DNA from 3 places in the Lysinibacillus sp. GW247-5R2A genome. Region 2 is predicted to be linked to each of the others. Evidence: riboswitches for the same ligand, from Rfam matches in the RefSeq annotation. Region 2 holds a riboswitch; each other region holds the start of a gene.

Region 1 (5,531 bases), on a different contig from region 2:
CTAGCGCGAATCGATTCATATCATCTCCAGCTTCTAAGTAAAGATGCTCGTCCATTAAACGGAAAAGATGCGCCTTGCTATATTCCCCAACAAGTAATCCATTGTTATCAAATGTATACATCGTATTGTAAAACTTGTCATCCTTTTTTATCGAAACGGAGCCACCGACAATATGTACACTAAGTTCCTTCGCTAAGTTAGCTAAAAATGCCTTTGTACGCTCACCGTTAACGTCCGCCAATTCTGCTAGCTTTTCTAGTGCGTAGCCGGTATTCCACATTTCCGGTAACACAATAATTTCCGCCCCTAGTTTTGCAGCTTCACGAATCTTGTCCTCTGCCCGTGTAAAATTTTCTTCTACTTTGCCGAAGCCAACGTTTAACTGAATACAACCGATTTTCATATTCATTCCTCCTCTAGACAATTAACAAAAAAAGTACTACTATTTGCTTCATATTCTTCAATAATAATTATTATATTCTGAAAAAGGTGATCATGCATGGAATTCTCTAAAAAACTACAGCAATTACCCACTCAATTTTTTGCGGCGCTTGTCCAAAAAGTAAACAATGCCTTGGAAGAAGGTCGTGATGTAATTAATCTCGGGCAAGGAAATCCCGACCAACCTACGCCTACTCATATCATTCAAGCATTGCAGGAAGCAGCTGAAAATCCTCAAAACCACAAGTATTCGCCTTTTCGTGGTATCGCTGAATTACGTCAAGCGGCTGCCGACTTTTATAAACGGGAATATGATGTGGAGATTGATCCTCACACTGAAGTAGCCATTCTTGGTGGCACAAAGATTGGTCTTGTTGAGCTACCTTTGGCTGTGTTAAATCCAGGCGATACAATGCTATTACCAGACCCGGGCTATCCAGACTACTTATCTGGTGTTGTATTAGGTGATGTTAATTTTGAAGTAATGCCACTTTTTGCTGAGAATAATTTCTTACCTGATTATGATGCCCTACCTAAAGAAGTTATAGAAAAAGCCAAGTTACTTTACTTAAATTACCCAAATAATCCAACGGGTGGTACAGCTACACTTGAATTTTTTGAAGAAACCATTCGTTTTGCTAAGGAGCATAATATCATCGTATCACATGATTTTGCTTATGGTGCGATTGGATTTGATGGCAATAAACCTATTAGTTTCTTACAGGCCAACGGTGCAAAAGAAGTTGGAATCGAAATGTACACATTATCAAAGACTTATAATATGGCAGGTTGGCGTATAGGCTTTGCTGTTGGTAATGCTGATTTGATTGCCGCGATTAATCTTATTCAAGATCATTTGTTTTGTAGTCAATTTCCTGCTATTCAGCAAGCAGCAGCTGTTGCACTGACATCTTCACAGGAATGTGCAGATGAGCTAAGAGCTACCTATGAGCGTCGTCGAAATGTTCTAATCGAAGAAGCTCATAGAATTGGCTGGCAAGTAACGGCACCAAGGGGCTCCTTCTTTGCCTGGCTCCCTGTCCCATTAGGTTTTACTAGCGAACAATTTGCCGATATTTTGCTTGACAAAGCTGATATTGCGGTAGCCGCAGGAAATGGCTTTGGCCAATATGGGGAAGGCTATGTGCGTATTGGCTTGCTTGTAAGCGAGGAACGGTTACGAGAAGCCATGCATAGAATTGAGCAATTAAAATTATTCTAACATGGAACAAAATGGAGTCCTGTAGCTTTCAGTAGCTAGAGGACTTACTATTTTTCAATTTTCCTTGGAAGATCTAACCCATGTTCTAATGGATAAAATTGTACATGACCTGTTTCATCATCCAACTGACGGATATGCTGAATGCCTTGAACTTCTGCCAGTACTACATCTGCTGTTATGACGATATTTCCGCCCTTTATAAAATGACCGCCAGAAACCACTCCCCATTGATCGCTCATGGAACCATGGAAATGCGTTTCATATTGTGCATCACGCTTACAAACAACTCCTGAACCTTGGATAAACTCGAGTGGCCCCTCTTTCTCAACCACATCACTAAATCGAACTTTAATGTGGGAAGTTTCATCAGGTACTAAATAAACAAAGCTACTTTTTTGAAAACTACCAATACAACTAATAATGGTTGCTGATTCAATTTTATTCTCTTCACAAAGTGCCTCAATTCCTTCAATGATGTCTGTTCCCATGAGAAGACGAGCACTAATCACCTTACCAAATGAACCTATGCCATACTTAACTCTAACGGACAATCTTCTCCCTCCTTCGCAACAAAATATTATAACAATATAAAAAATTTTAAAAATATTTATTGACTTACTATACCCTATAAATTATATTAGTTCTATCGGAAATACAAAAATATAATATGAATCTCTTATCAAGAGTAGCTGAGGGACTGGCCCTATGAAGCTCGGCAACCTCCTTTTTATGAAGGAAGGTGCTAAATCCTGCAAACGAAATTCGTTTGATAGATAAGAGAGGACTTTTTTTCATGAGCCTCTCTTAATTTGTAAGAGAGTTTTTTTTATTTTCAAAAACCGATAAAACAATTTTTGGAGGTAGTTTTCATGAAGAAGAAAAATAAATTTTTAGTAGGTTTAGCAAGTCTTACATTAGTCGCAGCACTAGCGGGCTGTGGCTCTAAAGAAGATAGCAAAGGAAAAGGCGAAGCTATCGATGAAAATAAAATTGTTGTGGGTGTCACTTCAGGACCTCATGAGCAAATTGCAGAGATAGCTGCTAAAGTTGCAAAGGAAAAAGGTCTAGAAGTAGAACTAAAATCATTTTCTGATTATGTTTTACCAAATACATCCTTAGCAGAAGGAGATCTTGATGCAAACAGCTATCAGCATAAACCTTTCCTCGATACATTTAATAAAGATCACGATACAGATTTAGTACCGGTTGGCAAAACAATTTTAAATCCAATGGGTATATACTCTGAAAAATATAAATCATTGGATGATGTTCCTGAAGGTGCAACATTTGGCTTACCGAATGACCCAACAAATGGAGCGCGTGCTCTCTTTGTTTTACAAGAGGCAGGCTATATTAAATTAAAAGATGGAGCGGACTTAACAGCATCTGTTCGTGACGTGGAAGAAAACAAAAAGAATTTAAAATTCATAGAATTAGAAGCTGCACAAATTCCTAAGCAGCTTGGTGAAGTAGATGTAGCTGCTATAAATACTAACTTTGCGCTGGAAGCTGGCATTAACCCGCAAGAGGACTCTATTCTTTTAGAATCTACTGACTCTCCATATGTGAACTACATTGTCGTTCGTGCAGAAAATGAAAACGACCCAACGATTAAAAAGTTCATTGAGGCTTATCAATCTGATGAAGTGCGTCAATTCATTGAAGAGGAATTCAAAGGTTCTGTAATCCCTAGCTGGTAATACGTGCGATAAGCTAAAGAATCTGCCCAATTTCCACTATGGAAACCGCGCAGATTCTTGCTTTTTAGAAGTTAAGAAAGGAGCAATCAATCTGATGATTCAATTACAAAATATTTCAAAAGAATATAAGACAAAAAAAGGCAGTATTAAGGCAGTGGATGGAATCAATCTTCATGTAAAAAAAGGGCAAATTCATGGTGTAATTGGGTATAGTGGTGCCGGTAAAAGCACGCTGATTCGTTGTGTTAATTTACTAGAGCGTCCTTCAGCAGGCAAAGTCTTAATTGACAATGTGGATATTACTACCCTTTCACTTCATGACTTACGTCAAACACGACAAAAGATTGGTATGATTTTTCAACATTTTAATCTCTTAAAGACAGCGACAGTTTATAACAATATTGCAGTTCCCTTAAAGCTACTTGGTTATAACGAAACAGAAGTCAAAAATCGTGTGGCTAAATATGCGGAAATTGTAGGTTTAACAGAAAAGCTAGATAGCTACCCTAATCAGCTTTCAGGTGGACAAAAGCAACGTGTCGCTATTGCACGCGCTCTAGCGCAAGAGCCGGAAATTTTACTTAGTGATGAAGCAACAAGTGCGCTTGATCCTGAGACTACAGAGGCCATTCTTGAACTATTGTTAAAAATTAATCGTGAATTAGGAATTACAATCCTACTGATTACACATGAAATGAATGTCATTCAGAAAATTTGTGATGAGGTATCTGTGCTAGAGGCAGGGAAAGTAGTTGAATTTGGTACGGCTATTGAGCTCTTTGCAAAACCACAACACCCTACTACCAGAAAGTTCTTAAGTACCATTTCACAACGTAACTTAACTCCTTCTCTTATTGAGCAGTTAAATGTTTCAGGTAGCGTCATTCGTTTAACATTTCTTGGAGAAAGTACTGGTAAGCCGTTATTGGCTGAAGTCAGCAAAGTATATGATGTACAACCAAACATTTTAACAGCCAATATTATTGAATTAAAAAACGGCATTGTTGGTAATATTGTGGTGCATTTAAACGGAGAGCCCAACATTGTTCAAAAGGCGTTAACCTATTTTGCAGAGAATGGCGTTACTGTGGAAGAGTTAGGAGGAGAGATCCATGAATAATTTCTTTAATGAATGGTCAGAGGTTATTGGCAAAGCAATTATCGAAACATTTCAAATGGTCGGAATTTCATTATTCTTTTCGATTCTAATCGGTATACCTTTAGGACTTTTAATTGTTTTAACACGACCTGGTCAATCCTTTGAAAATAAATTTTTCTATCAATTTTTTAATTTAGTTATCAATATTATCCGTTCAGTCCCATTCATCATCTTACTATTCTTCATTTTACCTTTTACAAAGGTTATCGTCGGTACAACGATTGGCGTGAAAGGCGTTATTGTTCCGCTTGTAGTTTATACCGCTCCTTATATTGCACGACTGATGGAGTCAGCGCTTTTAGAAGTTGATTCGGGCGTTGTCGAAGCCTACACCGCTATGGGTATTAAACGTCGCCATATCATCTGGCATGTATTATTACGCGAAGCACGCCCATCCATTATTTTAGGCTTAACGATCGCTACAATTGGATTGATTGGCGCAACAGCAATGGCAGGAATGGTTGGTGCTGGCGGATTAGGCGACCTAGCTTACCGTTATGGTCATTTACGCTATGAGGTAGATGTCATGTATGCAACGGTGTTTATTTTAATCATCCTTGTACAAAGCATACAATCCATAGGTAACCGCATTTCAGCCAAATTGAAGAAAGACTAGGAGGAGGATATCCATGTCAACTGAGATTTATGTAGAGAAAAACGGCTATATCGCAACGCTAGTGTTAAACCGTCCTGACAAACGAAATTCTTTATCGAGAGCAATGTTCCAAGCAATTATAGACGAGCTAGAACAGCTACGTACAAATACGTCTATCAAGCTATTAATTGTGCGCGGTGTCAATGAAGTCGCCTTTTCCTCGGGTGCTGATATTAGTGAATTTTTAGATATTCGTTATGCTGCGGATAATGCTAAGGCCTATAATGATCTAGCTTTAAAGGCCATTGATGACCTCTATAAATTCCCACATCCTACGATTGCCATGATTCAGGGCTTAGCAATTGGCGGCGGCTTAGAGTTAGCCAATGCTTGTGACTTTAGATTGGCGACACC
Region 2 (5,531 bases):
ATGAAATTAATCGCATGATTGTACCAGGTACATTTATGAAAAAGGCACTAAAAGGTGAGCTGCCATTATTACAAGTTGCGCAAAATCTACAGCAAGAGCTTCTGATGCTAATGCCGGAGGATATCGGTACAGAGCCACTAGCTCAGGAAAAATACTTAGTAAAAAATGCCAAGAAGATTGCTGTATTAGCGGCAGGCTTAGCAGCACAACGCTTTGGTGCGAAGTTGGATCAAGAGCAAGAAGTTTTAGTGAATATTGCCAATATCGCTAATCAATTATTTGCAATGGAATCAGCTGTATTACGTACAGAAAAAGCGATTGCTCGTGATGGCGTTGAAAAAGCACATCAAAAATTGCTATATACTCAAATTTTCTGCCAAGAAGCATTTGCTGAAATCGAAAAAGAAGCAAAAGATACAATTCTTGCTACCGCAGATGGGGATGCAGCTCGTATGACTTTATCTGCATTACGTAAATTAACACGTAATAATCCATACAACCTAATTACAAAGAAACGTGAAGCATCTGTGAAATTAATAGAAGCAGAAAAATATATCGTTTAATCGTATAAAAAACGCTAGCTATCCGTAAATGGGTAGCTAGTTTTTTTATTCCAGATAAATTTATGAAAGGAACGGATAAAAATACAAAACCGATGGATAGACTTACGAAAATGAGCGAAGTTCCACCATTCTAAATGATTAAGATGGTATACTACAGAAAAAGACAGCAGAGGAGCATTTTTATGACGATTCAATTTTTCCATTATCCAAAATGTACAGCATGTAAAAAAGCACAAAAGTGGTTAAATGATCATGACGTTTCCTATGAAGAGGTACATATCGTAGAGCAGCCACCAACAAAGGATGAAATAACAGCTTTATGGCAAGCAAGTGGACTACCTTTGAAGAAGTTTTTTAATACTTCTGGCATGAAGTATCGTGACCTTGGTTTGAAGGACAAGCTAGCTGATATGACTGAGGAAGAACAGCTTGAGCTACTTGCTACGGATGGAATGTTAATAAAACGTCCCATCGTAACAGATGGCAAAAAAGTAACTTTAGGGTTTAAAGAATCCGATTTTGAGCAAGCTTGGTTATAACCGTTTTTATCCTTGTTTTTATAGGAGAAGTATGGCACACTGAAAGTGAATATATTACATAATTATGGAGGGGTTTTTTGCATGAGCACACCGAAAGACTTACGTTACTCTGAAGAGCATGAATGGGTAAAAGTAGAAGATGGAAAAGTACGTATTGGTATTACGCACTTCGCACAATCTGAATTAGGAGATATCGTTTTCGTTGAACTTCCACAAGTTGGCGATGAAATCAAAACAGATGATCCATTCGGTAGCGTAGAATCAGTAAAAACTGTTTCTGAATTATATGCACCAATCTCAGGTACTGTAGTGGAAGTAAATGCAGATTTAGAAGATAGCCCAGAATTCGTTAATGAATCACCATATGAAAAAGCATGGATGATCGTCGTGAAGCCTGCTGATGCGTCAGAAATTGATAAACTTATGACAGCAGAACAATACGAAGAGATGACTGCAGAATAAGACAAGCCATAATCAAAAAACGTCGGAAACTACCGGCGTTTTTTATTATATAATAATGTATAAGTGGGTATGTCTAAATGGAGGTGGCGTAATGTTCGTTGGGAAATGCTTGATAGTAGAAGGACGCTCAGATAAGCTACAAATTGAGCCAATTTTGAACGAGAATGTTACAATACTATGTACGAATGGAACAATTGGAGTGCATCAATTAGAGGAGCTAATAGACCCCTATGAGGGCTGCGAGCTATTTACTTTTTTTGATGCTGATACTTCAGGCGATAAGCTACGCACTTTAATGGACAGACATTATCCGGAAGCGGAGCATTTACGTACAATGCCGACATATAAGGAAGTAGAAACGACACCAAGAAAAGTGTTAGCAATGATTTTACTGCGTGCGCATTTCTCAATCCATCATGAATATATTTTATAAGGTTGCGTGAACTAAATGGAAGAATGGTCAAAAGAGCAGTGGGAATCGGCTTTACAGTCGGGAGAAAAAGCTGCGTTTTATTTATATACACCGATGTGTGGTACATGTGCAGTGGCATCGAAAATGATGTCAATTGTAGAACAACTATTACCTCACCTAAAACTAGGGAAAGCAAATATTAATTTTTTGGAGCAAATTGCTATTGAACATCAAATTGAAAGCGTCCCATGTTTACTTGTCTGTGATGGCGGCAAAGTGACAGAAAAGATTTATGCTTTTCAATCCGTACCATTTTTGTACGAATTGTTAAAAAAATCAATTGACTGAACTTTATTAGCGTGGTAAAGTAACAAATATATTACTAAAACATTAAATATATCGAACTCTTATAAAGAGCGGCGGAGGGAAGTGCCCAATGAAGCCCGGCAACCATCACATAGTGAAAAGGTGCCAAATCACTCAAAGATTTTTTCTTTGAAAGATGAGAGAACGGTTCAACGTATAATACGTGACCCCTTCTACTTGTCTATAAGTGGAGGGGTTTTTTTATATAAGAAAAGGAGTATTCGCTATGATACAGCTTCAAAATATAACGAAGAAATACAAAACAGCAAATGGCGAATTAACGGCAGTCAAAGATGTTAACCTTACTATTAATAAGGGTGAAATTTTTGGCATTATCGGCTATAGTGGCGCTGGTAAAAGTACGATGATTCGTTTACTTAATGGTTTAGAGAAACCAACAGCAGGAACAGTAACGGTGAACAATCAAGAATTTTCTTCGATTAAGGGTCAGAAGCTTAGAGCAGCTAGACAAAAGGTTAGTATGATTTTTCAACATTTTAACCTACTTTGGTCACGAACAGTTGCAGAAAACATTGCCTTCCCATTAGAAATTGCAGGTGTATCAAAAGCTCAACGTGAGGCACGGGTGAAGGAATTGATAGCACTTGTTGGCTTAGAAGGTCGCGATCAAGCATATCCATCGCAGTTGTCTGGTGGACAAAAGCAACGTGTAGGGATTGCACGTGCCTTAGCAAATAATCCAGAGGTTTTACTATGTGATGAGGCAACATCTGCACTAGACCCAGAGACAACAGATGCGATTCTTGATTTACTGGTAGATATTAATGAACGTTTAGGGTTAACGATTGTCCTCATAACACATGAAATGCATGTCATTCGCAAGATTTGTCATCGTGTAGCCGTGATGGAGGCAGGCGAAATTGTAGAGCGTGGGGAAGTATTGCAAGTTTTCCAGGCACCTCAGGCAGCCATTACTAAGAAATTTGTAGCCCAAATTACAAATACAAAGGAAACACAGGATACAGTAGAACAAATCAAAGCAAATTATCCAACTGGACAACTTGTCAAATTGATTTTTGTTGGTGAAAAAACAGAACAGCCAGTTATCTCACATTTAGTGAAGCAATTCGATGTGGAAGTAAGCATCGTACACGGGAATATTTCTCAAACGAAAAATGGTGCATATGGTACCCTCATAGTCCAAATTGATGGGTCGAAAGCAAATGTGACTGAAGCTTTAAGCTATTTAAATACAGTGGAAGTACAAACGGAGGTGATTGCAGATGCTAACTAATCTCTTTCCGAATGTAGACTGGGATAGCATGTGGCAGGCTACGTATGAAACATTATATATGACGGCCATTTCTACAGTTATTACATTTATTCTTGGGTTAGCCATTGGGATCGTCCTATTTTTAACAAGTCCCAATCAGTTATGGGCTAATAAAATTGTTAGCTTTTTAACAGGGTCACTCGTTAACATTTTCCGCTCTATCCCATTTATCGTGTTAATTATTTTATTAATTCCATTTACTAAGTTTTTATTAGGTACAATCCGTGGAGCTAATGCTGCTTTACCTGCTTTAATTATCGGTGCGGCTCCGTTCTATGCGCGTATGGTATTAATTGCGTTGCGAGAAATTGATAAGGGTGTTATTGAAGCAGCGCGTTCAATGGGGGCTAAAACAGCCACAATTATTTGGAAAGTTCTGATCCCTGAATCATTACCAGCACTAATTTCGGGGATTACAGTTACGGCTGTAGCACTTGTTGGTTATACAGCAATGGCAGGGATAATTGGTGCAGGAGGTCTTGGGAACTTAGCCTTCCTAGACGGGTTCCAAAGAAATCGCCAAGATGTGACATTAATGGCAACTATTTTGATCTTAGTAGTAGTCTTTATTATCCAATGGATTGGTGATTTCATGACAGAAAAAATTGATAAACGTTAATAAAACTGAGGTTATTCCGGTTCTTGCCGCTAACATATTTTCATCAAAATAAAGGGAGTGTCATAAATGAAAAAGGTATTAACAGGATTATTTTTATCAATACTTGTACTAGCTTTAGCAGCTTGCGGTACTGATAAAAAAGAGGATGCAAATTCAGCATCTGGTGATAAAACAGATAGTAAAGAAAACGTTACTTTAACAGTGGGAGCTTCTAATACACCACATGCTGTAATTTTGGATAAAGCAAAACCTATTTTAGCTGAGAAAGGTATTGACCTTAAAGTAGAAACATATACAGACTATGTGCTACCAAACCAAGATTTAGAATCAAAAGAATTGGATGCAAATTACTTCCAACATATTCCGTATTTGGAGTTACAAATTAAAGACAATGGCTATGACTTCGTCAATGCTGGTGGTGTTCATATTGAGCCAATCGGTATTTACTCTAAAAAATATAAATCTTTAGAGGAACTTCCTGAAGGTGCAACAATCTTACTTTCTAATTCGGTATCAGATCACGGTCGTATGCTGTCATTACTAGAAGCTAAGGGCTTAATTAAATTAAAAGATGGTATTGATAAAACAGCAGCAGAAATTAAAGATATAGATGAAAATCCTAAAAACTTTAAATTCGATGCGAATACAGCACCAGAAATGCTTGTACAAATGTACGAAAACGACGAAGGGGACGCAGTACTGATCAACTCTAACTTTGCAATTGATAATGGCTTAAACCCAATCGAAGATGCGATTTCTCTTGAAGATAAAGAGTCGCCATACGTAAACATCATCGCAGTACGTGCGGGTGATGAATCAAGACCAGAAATTAAAACATTATTAGAAGTATTAACGTCAAAAGAAATCCAAGACTTTATTTTAGAAGAATGGAAAGGTGCAGTAGTACCTGTTCAATAATTTTAAAAAAGGGTACGTAAGTAGTGAAATACTGACGTATTCTTTTTTTTTAGTGAATTTTGACAGCATTCGGATAGTGACTATTTACAAGTTGTCGATTTCCGAGGAAATAAAAATGGCTATATAAAATAGTTACAATAGCTCATGGAATGTCTATTCGACGTGTTTCAAAGTATTGTTCTACCTAATCCCTTCAGTATCGGTGAAAACCAATACTGGAGGGATTTTTTTAGAGATTTCAAAAAAGGAAAAAATGTTAATTTTCTATTTATTAACATTCTTCAGTGTCGCTTCCCAACTTTTTCATCTACACTAATAAAGCGACTCTAAATATATTTACTAAATATCTGAATAAATA
Region 3 (5,531 bases), on a different contig from region 2:
TTTTTCCACCTCAGCTACATGACGGTAACGTAAACCCTTTTCACATGCCTCATGGACCTGCGAAGCTGAAATACTATCTATACCGATAACTTCTACATCCGCCCAATCAGGTTGTTCTCCAAATGCTAGGGCGCTTAAAATCATTAACTTTTTAAAGGCATCCTGACCAGAAACATCATTATACGGATCTGCCTCAGCGTAGCCTAAACTTTTTGCTTCTTTTAAAGCTGTATCAAATGACCAGCCCTCTGCTCGCATTTTAGTTAAAATATAATTACAAGTACCATTTAAAACACCTTGTATACGACTAACATCATTAACAAGTAATATATTTTTCATCGTTTTAATAACAGGTACTCCTCCAGCAGTTGTCGCCTCAAAGCCTACAAAGACACCATTTGCTTTTGCAAGTTCTTGTAACTCTAATCCACGCTTTGCAAACATGACTTTGTTGGCAGTAATAACATGACATTTATGCTCTACCGCTCTCTTTAAATAGCTATATGCTGGCTCTTCATTCACTATTGCTTCAAATACTACTTGCATGCCTGGTTCAGCCAATACATCATCCATGCTTGTAGTCATCAAATGTGCTGTGCCTAGTACACGTTCGCGGCTAGCATCTGTTACTAAAATTTTCGCTACTTCCAACTCAATGCCTAATTTATTTTTAAGATCTTCTCGCTTTTCATTTAATATATGATAGATCCCTTGACCTACCGTTCCAAATCCTAAAATCGCTGCCTTTATAGTTGCCATTCTTATTATTCCCTCCAACTTACATTCCGCAGTTTCATCAAGCCAAACTCTCCGTGGGGTTGTGCCAAATCATTTGACACCAACCGCAGGCCTTAGCCAACCCTTTATTTTGGATAAATTTTGATATTCAGTACATGTTAGAACATATACAAATTCAAATAATTCGAAATTTAACTTAAAGAAAATTGTAACGCATATATATACTTTACACAAGAAAAATCTTTCTAGGAAGGACATTTGTTTTCCCTAGACGTGCAAAAGAAATCGGTTTCATTCCTTTTACTATACGTTTTTTTAGTTTATCCATAAGATTTGAACAAATATTGACTCTTTACTCTCAAATTATGATGTCTTTCTTCTATTATATATATGTATGTTCAGACACCCATAAAACAGCTAAATAATTTAACTACTATAAAAAAAGGCTCATTCCCTGTAGCAGCAGAGAATGAGCCTAAATATATGAGGGATTATTTAGCTCGCTTTTGAAAGCAATTGAAAACGATATTGTGTTAAAGCTTGTTGAACAATACTAATTTCTTCTTCTGTAAAATTTGGTATTGCATACGTACGTTCTACTAATTGAAATGTACCATATTTCAAATAAAATTCTGTTGCTGGAAGCTGGATGTGGCTCACACCATACTTCTCATATGTCTCATAAACTTCCTTAATCGTATGGCCAATATCATCTGCGCAAACCTGTTCCTGATACGCTGAATGACCGAAAACTTGCTGCCATTTACATTCCACTAATGTAAGGATGTGTTGAATGGATTGATTGTTAACAAATACATGACCTTCATTTAGTTCATAAATTAGATAAGATGCAATGTTTTGCGCACTATAGAGATTACCCATTTTAAACACTCCTTTATCATCAGTTTTTTTGAAGAGTAGCCACTGGCTATGTAACTACTCTCCTATCTATTCAAAAGTGGGGGGAGCACTTATGAAAACATTTACCTTTTCAACGAGGTTTTTCCGTACACTTAACTTAATTCCAAGTATATAACAAGGTTTTAATAAAGTCAATAATGCATATAAAATTACTCGGTATTATTTTTTTAAAAGGTTCTGATAATTACCGGATGAGGTAATTGGTTAATGTAGCACGTTTGACGTATACCAAATGGGGCTATTCGAATGAGAAAATACGTAAACGCTACCACACTCGCCTGTCATTCTATATTAAGCTTCTACTGTTTGTTCTGTTGCTGTTGCCTGAGTAATAGCCTGCTCTAAATCTGCAATGATGTCCTCCACTGCCTCTAAACCGATTGATAAGCGAATGAGCGATTCGGTTACGCCAGCTTGAATTAGTTCATCTGCTGATAATTGTTGGTGTGTAGTAGATGCTGGATGGATAATTAGCGACTTGGCATCTCCTACATTTGCCACATGTGAAAACAGCTTTACATGATCAATAAGCTTTCGCCCTGCTTCACGTCCACCTTTAATGCCAAATGTAAGCACTGAACCGAAGCCATTTTTTAAATACTTTTTCGCCAACTCATGTGTTGGAAAATCTTCCAGGCCATTATAATTTACATACTCCACAGATGGGTGGTTACGTAAATATTCAGCCACAGCTAAAGCATTTTCATTGTGTTTAGGGATACGCAAATGAAGCGTCTCTAAACCTTGTAATAGATTGAAAGCTGCATCTGCACTTAATGTTGGTCCAAAATCACGTAACAGCTGTACACGCAGCTTTGTAGCAAATGCTGCAGAAGCTGTATCGATTCCATAGCGTAAACCATGGTAAGAAGCATCCGGCTCTGTAAAACCTGGGAATCGCCCACTAGTCCAATCAAACTTACCAGCGTCTACAACAACACCGCCTAGAGTTGTCCCATGGCCACCTATCCATTTCGTCGCTGAGTGAACTACCACATCTGCGCCGTAGTCAATTGGTGTAGAACCATAAGGAGAAGCAAATGTACTATCGATAATTAAAGGTAAGCGGTTGTCATGTGCAATCTTAGCTACAGCTTCAATATCTAAAACCTTTAAGCTTGGATTACCGTAAACTTCTGCGAAGACAGCTTTTGTTTTATCAGTAATGGCAGCCTTAAAATTCTCTGGGTTTGTTTCATCTACAAAAATCGTTTTAATACCATAATTTGGTAATGTATTCGCGAATAAATTATACGTACCACCATATAAAGAACTAGCTGCTACAATTTCATCTCCTGCTCCAGCTAGATTTAAAATAGAAAATGCAATAGCTGCTGCACCAGATGAAAGTGCTACTGCTGCCGTTCCACCTTCTAATAAAGCCACACGCTTTTCAAAAACATCCACTGTCGGATTCGTAATTCGCGTGTAAATGTTTCCCGCTTCCTCTAAGGCAAAAAGACGTTGCGCATGAGCAGTGTCTTTAAAAACGAAAGCAGTTGAACGGTAAACAGGAACTGTTCTAGAACCCGTCACAGGGTCTGGTTCTTGACCGCCATGTAACAGCAGTGTTTCTGGTTTAAAATTTGTCATTGTGTACCTCCATTTGGTTATTTTTTTACGATGGTACCGGAGATGAGGAGGATTTTTCTGTAGAAAACAAAAACCCTCTTCAGCTAAGAAGAGGGTTGCGGTTGCAAGTTTTCCTCCCCTTATCTGCCAGATCCAAGTAAGAATCTGTAGGAATTAGCACCTTAGTAAGTTCATCACCTACTGGTTGCCGGGCATCATAGGGCCTATCCCTCCGCCGCTCTTGATAAGAGTATGAGATTCAATTTCCATCGTTGTTACAAAGTATAAGCATAGAGTTTTTTTCTGTCAACAGCTAAATTTTATTTTTTCCGAAACTTCTGTCTGCTCTTTTACGTAGTAAGAACGCATACACTATTTTAGAAAAAAATTTGAAAGGAGTATTTTTATGGTAAAAGCCGTGATCTGTTTTCTAGTTGTTGGCTATTTGATTGGCTGTATTCACGGCTCTAAAGTGGCACAATTTTTATCCGGGGTTGATTTAAAAAAAGCTGGCCATGGCAATGCTGGTGCCTCTAATGCTACGCTTTCACTCGGCTGGAAATATGGCGTTTTAGTAGCTCTTATCGATATTGGCAAAGGCGTTGTAGCCATCGTCGGTGCACATTTTTATTTAACAGATATAACACATTTAACAGCAGAACAAACATGGCTCCTCACCTACTTGATAGCTGCAGGGGTTATTTTGGGGCATAACTTCCCTTTTTATATGGGCTTCAATGGTGGAAAAGGGACTGCCTCTATTATTGGAATTTTACTGGCGGTTGATTGGAAGATTGGTTTATTTGCACTTATTCTATTTGTTATTTTATCTTTTGCAACGAACTATTTAATTGTTGGGGTATTAGAATTTTACCTCGTTTTTTGTACCGCTACTTATTTATGGATTCCTGGGATTGGCCCGACCATTATTGCCATTCTACTTTTTGCTATTGCTATTATTTTGCATATTGAAAATATTCAACGTTTAATCAATGGAACCGAGCCTAAAGTTACTGCTGCCTTCAAGAAAAAAAATAATATTTCTTAGGAGATATTTGTATTTTTTATGACCACAAATTATCTCTTTAATTACTATTAAAGCTGTAAAACAGACATATTTCGCTTCCTTTCATTCTAAACAATAAATGGACGAATTCTTATCTTAAAAAAACATTATACTGACCGATGTTATGGATAATAACCGTCATTTTTACGTAGAAGGGATGAGAAAATATGTCTTCACCTAAACAAACAACAACGAAGCGTAATTTAAAGCCTTTATGGATTGGGTTGGCTTTCGCTTTATTAATTATCATTATTTTTTTACCTAATAACGGTGAGCTACCTGTAGCTGGACAGCGCGCTTTAGCCATTTTAGCTTTCGCGGTTATCCTGTGGGTAACAGAGGCCGTTTCATATCCTGTTAGCTCTGCAATGATTATTGCACTCGTCACTGTTTTATTAGGACTTGCACCATCCATGGATGATCCAACAACACAACTAGGTACTGCTAGCGCCTTAAAACTATCATTAAGTGGTTTTAGTAACTCTGCCGTGGCTCTAGTAGCAGCGGCTCTTTTTCTAGCAGCAGCCATGCAAATTACCAATTTGCATAAACGACTTGCTCTTTGGATTCTTTCACTTGTAGGAACAAAAACAAAAGCCATTGTTTTCGGTGCTATATTAGTTTCAATTGCCCTTGCATTTTTTGTTCCTTCAGCTACTGCACGTGCTGGCGCAGTAGTCCCTATTCTTCTTGGAATGGTCGCAGCATTCGGTTTACCACGTGATAGTCGACTTGCTGCTTTACTCGTTATTACTTCTGTACAAGCCGTCTCCATTTGGAATATCGGTATTAAAACTGCGGCAGCGCAAAATATGGTTGCTTTGAATTTCATCCAAGAGCAATTTAATGTGAATATTTCATGGGGTGCTTGGTTACTTTATGCTGCCCCATTCTCGATTATTATGTCAGTAGCCTTATTTTTCATTATGATTACGCTTATTAAGCCTGAGACGAGCAATATTGATGGTGGTAAAGAAGTCATCAAGAAACAGTTGGCTGAGCTTGGTCCATTAAAAGCACCTGAGATTCGATTGATCGTTACATCATTAGTTTTACTATTTTTCTGGGCAACGGAAGGCAAGCTCCATCCATTTGATACAACAACGGTTACAATTATCGCCATTGCTGTACTTCTAATGCCTAAAATCGGCGTTTATTCATGGAAGGAAGTTGAACCTCATATCCCTTGGGGAACAATCATTGTATTTGCAGTAGGTATTATGCTCGGAACTAT

Evidence for each region. A riboswitch is a leader RNA that binds a small molecule or an ion and turns the genes downstream of it on or off. The one in region 2 is predicted to bind S-adenosylmethionine.
Region 1: it holds a riboswitch for S-adenosylmethionine, as region 2 does, so the genes downstream of both, AC07YC_RS18660 (MetQ/NlpA family ABC transporter substrate-binding protein) here and AC07YC_RS15030 (methionine ABC transporter ATP-binding protein) in region 2, are expected to answer to the same signal.
Region 3: it holds a riboswitch for S-adenosylmethionine, as region 2 does, so the genes downstream of both, AC07YC_RS18320 (O-acetylhomoserine aminocarboxypropyltransferase/cysteine synthase family protein) here and AC07YC_RS15030 (methionine ABC transporter ATP-binding protein) in region 2, are expected to answer to the same signal.

What each region holds. Positions count from the first base shown of each region.
Region 1 covers NZ_JBWKZL010000013.1:8,122-13,652, reverse strand. Annotated here, with positions in the region: gene AC07YC_RS18675 (carbon-nitrogen family hydrolase) at 1-403, opposite strand, end outside; gene AC07YC_RS18670 (pyridoxal phosphate-dependent aminotransferase) at 500-1,663, shown strand; gene AC07YC_RS18665 (PPC domain-containing DNA-binding protein) at 1,711-2,214, opposite strand; SAM riboswitch class I at 2,337-2,443, shown strand; gene AC07YC_RS18660 (MetQ/NlpA family ABC transporter substrate-binding protein) at 2,533-3,363, shown strand; gene AC07YC_RS18655 (methionine ABC transporter ATP-binding protein) at 3,458-4,483, shown strand; gene AC07YC_RS18650 (methionine ABC transporter permease) at 4,476-5,138, shown strand; gene AC07YC_RS18645 (enoyl-CoA hydratase/isomerase family protein) at 5,152-5,531, shown strand, end outside.
Region 2 covers NZ_JBWKZL010000009.1:137,217-142,747, forward strand. Annotated here, with positions in the region: gene AC07YC_RS15005 (acyl-CoA dehydrogenase FadE) at 1-563, shown strand, start outside; gene AC07YC_RS15010 (arsenate reductase family protein) at 746-1,102, shown strand; gene gcvH (glycine cleavage system protein GcvH) at 1,184-1,564, shown strand; gene AC07YC_RS15020 (toprim domain-containing protein) at 1,656-1,997, shown strand; gene AC07YC_RS15025 (thioredoxin family protein) at 2,013-2,324, shown strand; SAM riboswitch class I at 2,381-2,485, shown strand; gene AC07YC_RS15030 (methionine ABC transporter ATP-binding protein) at 2,569-3,597, shown strand; gene AC07YC_RS15035 (methionine ABC transporter permease) at 3,587-4,255, shown strand; gene AC07YC_RS15040 (MetQ/NlpA family ABC transporter substrate-binding protein) at 4,322-5,173, shown strand.
Region 3 covers NZ_JBWKZL010000012.1:111,795-117,325, reverse strand. Annotated here, with positions in the region: gene AC07YC_RS18330 (homoserine dehydrogenase) at 1-759, opposite strand, end outside; gene AC07YC_RS18325 (hypothetical protein) at 1,234-1,620, opposite strand; gene AC07YC_RS18320 (O-acetylhomoserine aminocarboxypropyltransferase/cysteine synthase family protein) at 1,951-3,252, opposite strand; SAM riboswitch class I at 3,369-3,482, opposite strand; gene AC07YC_RS18315 (glycerol-3-phosphate acyltransferase) at 3,638-4,279, shown strand; gene AC07YC_RS18310 (DASS family sodium-coupled anion symporter) at 4,465-5,531, shown strand, end outside.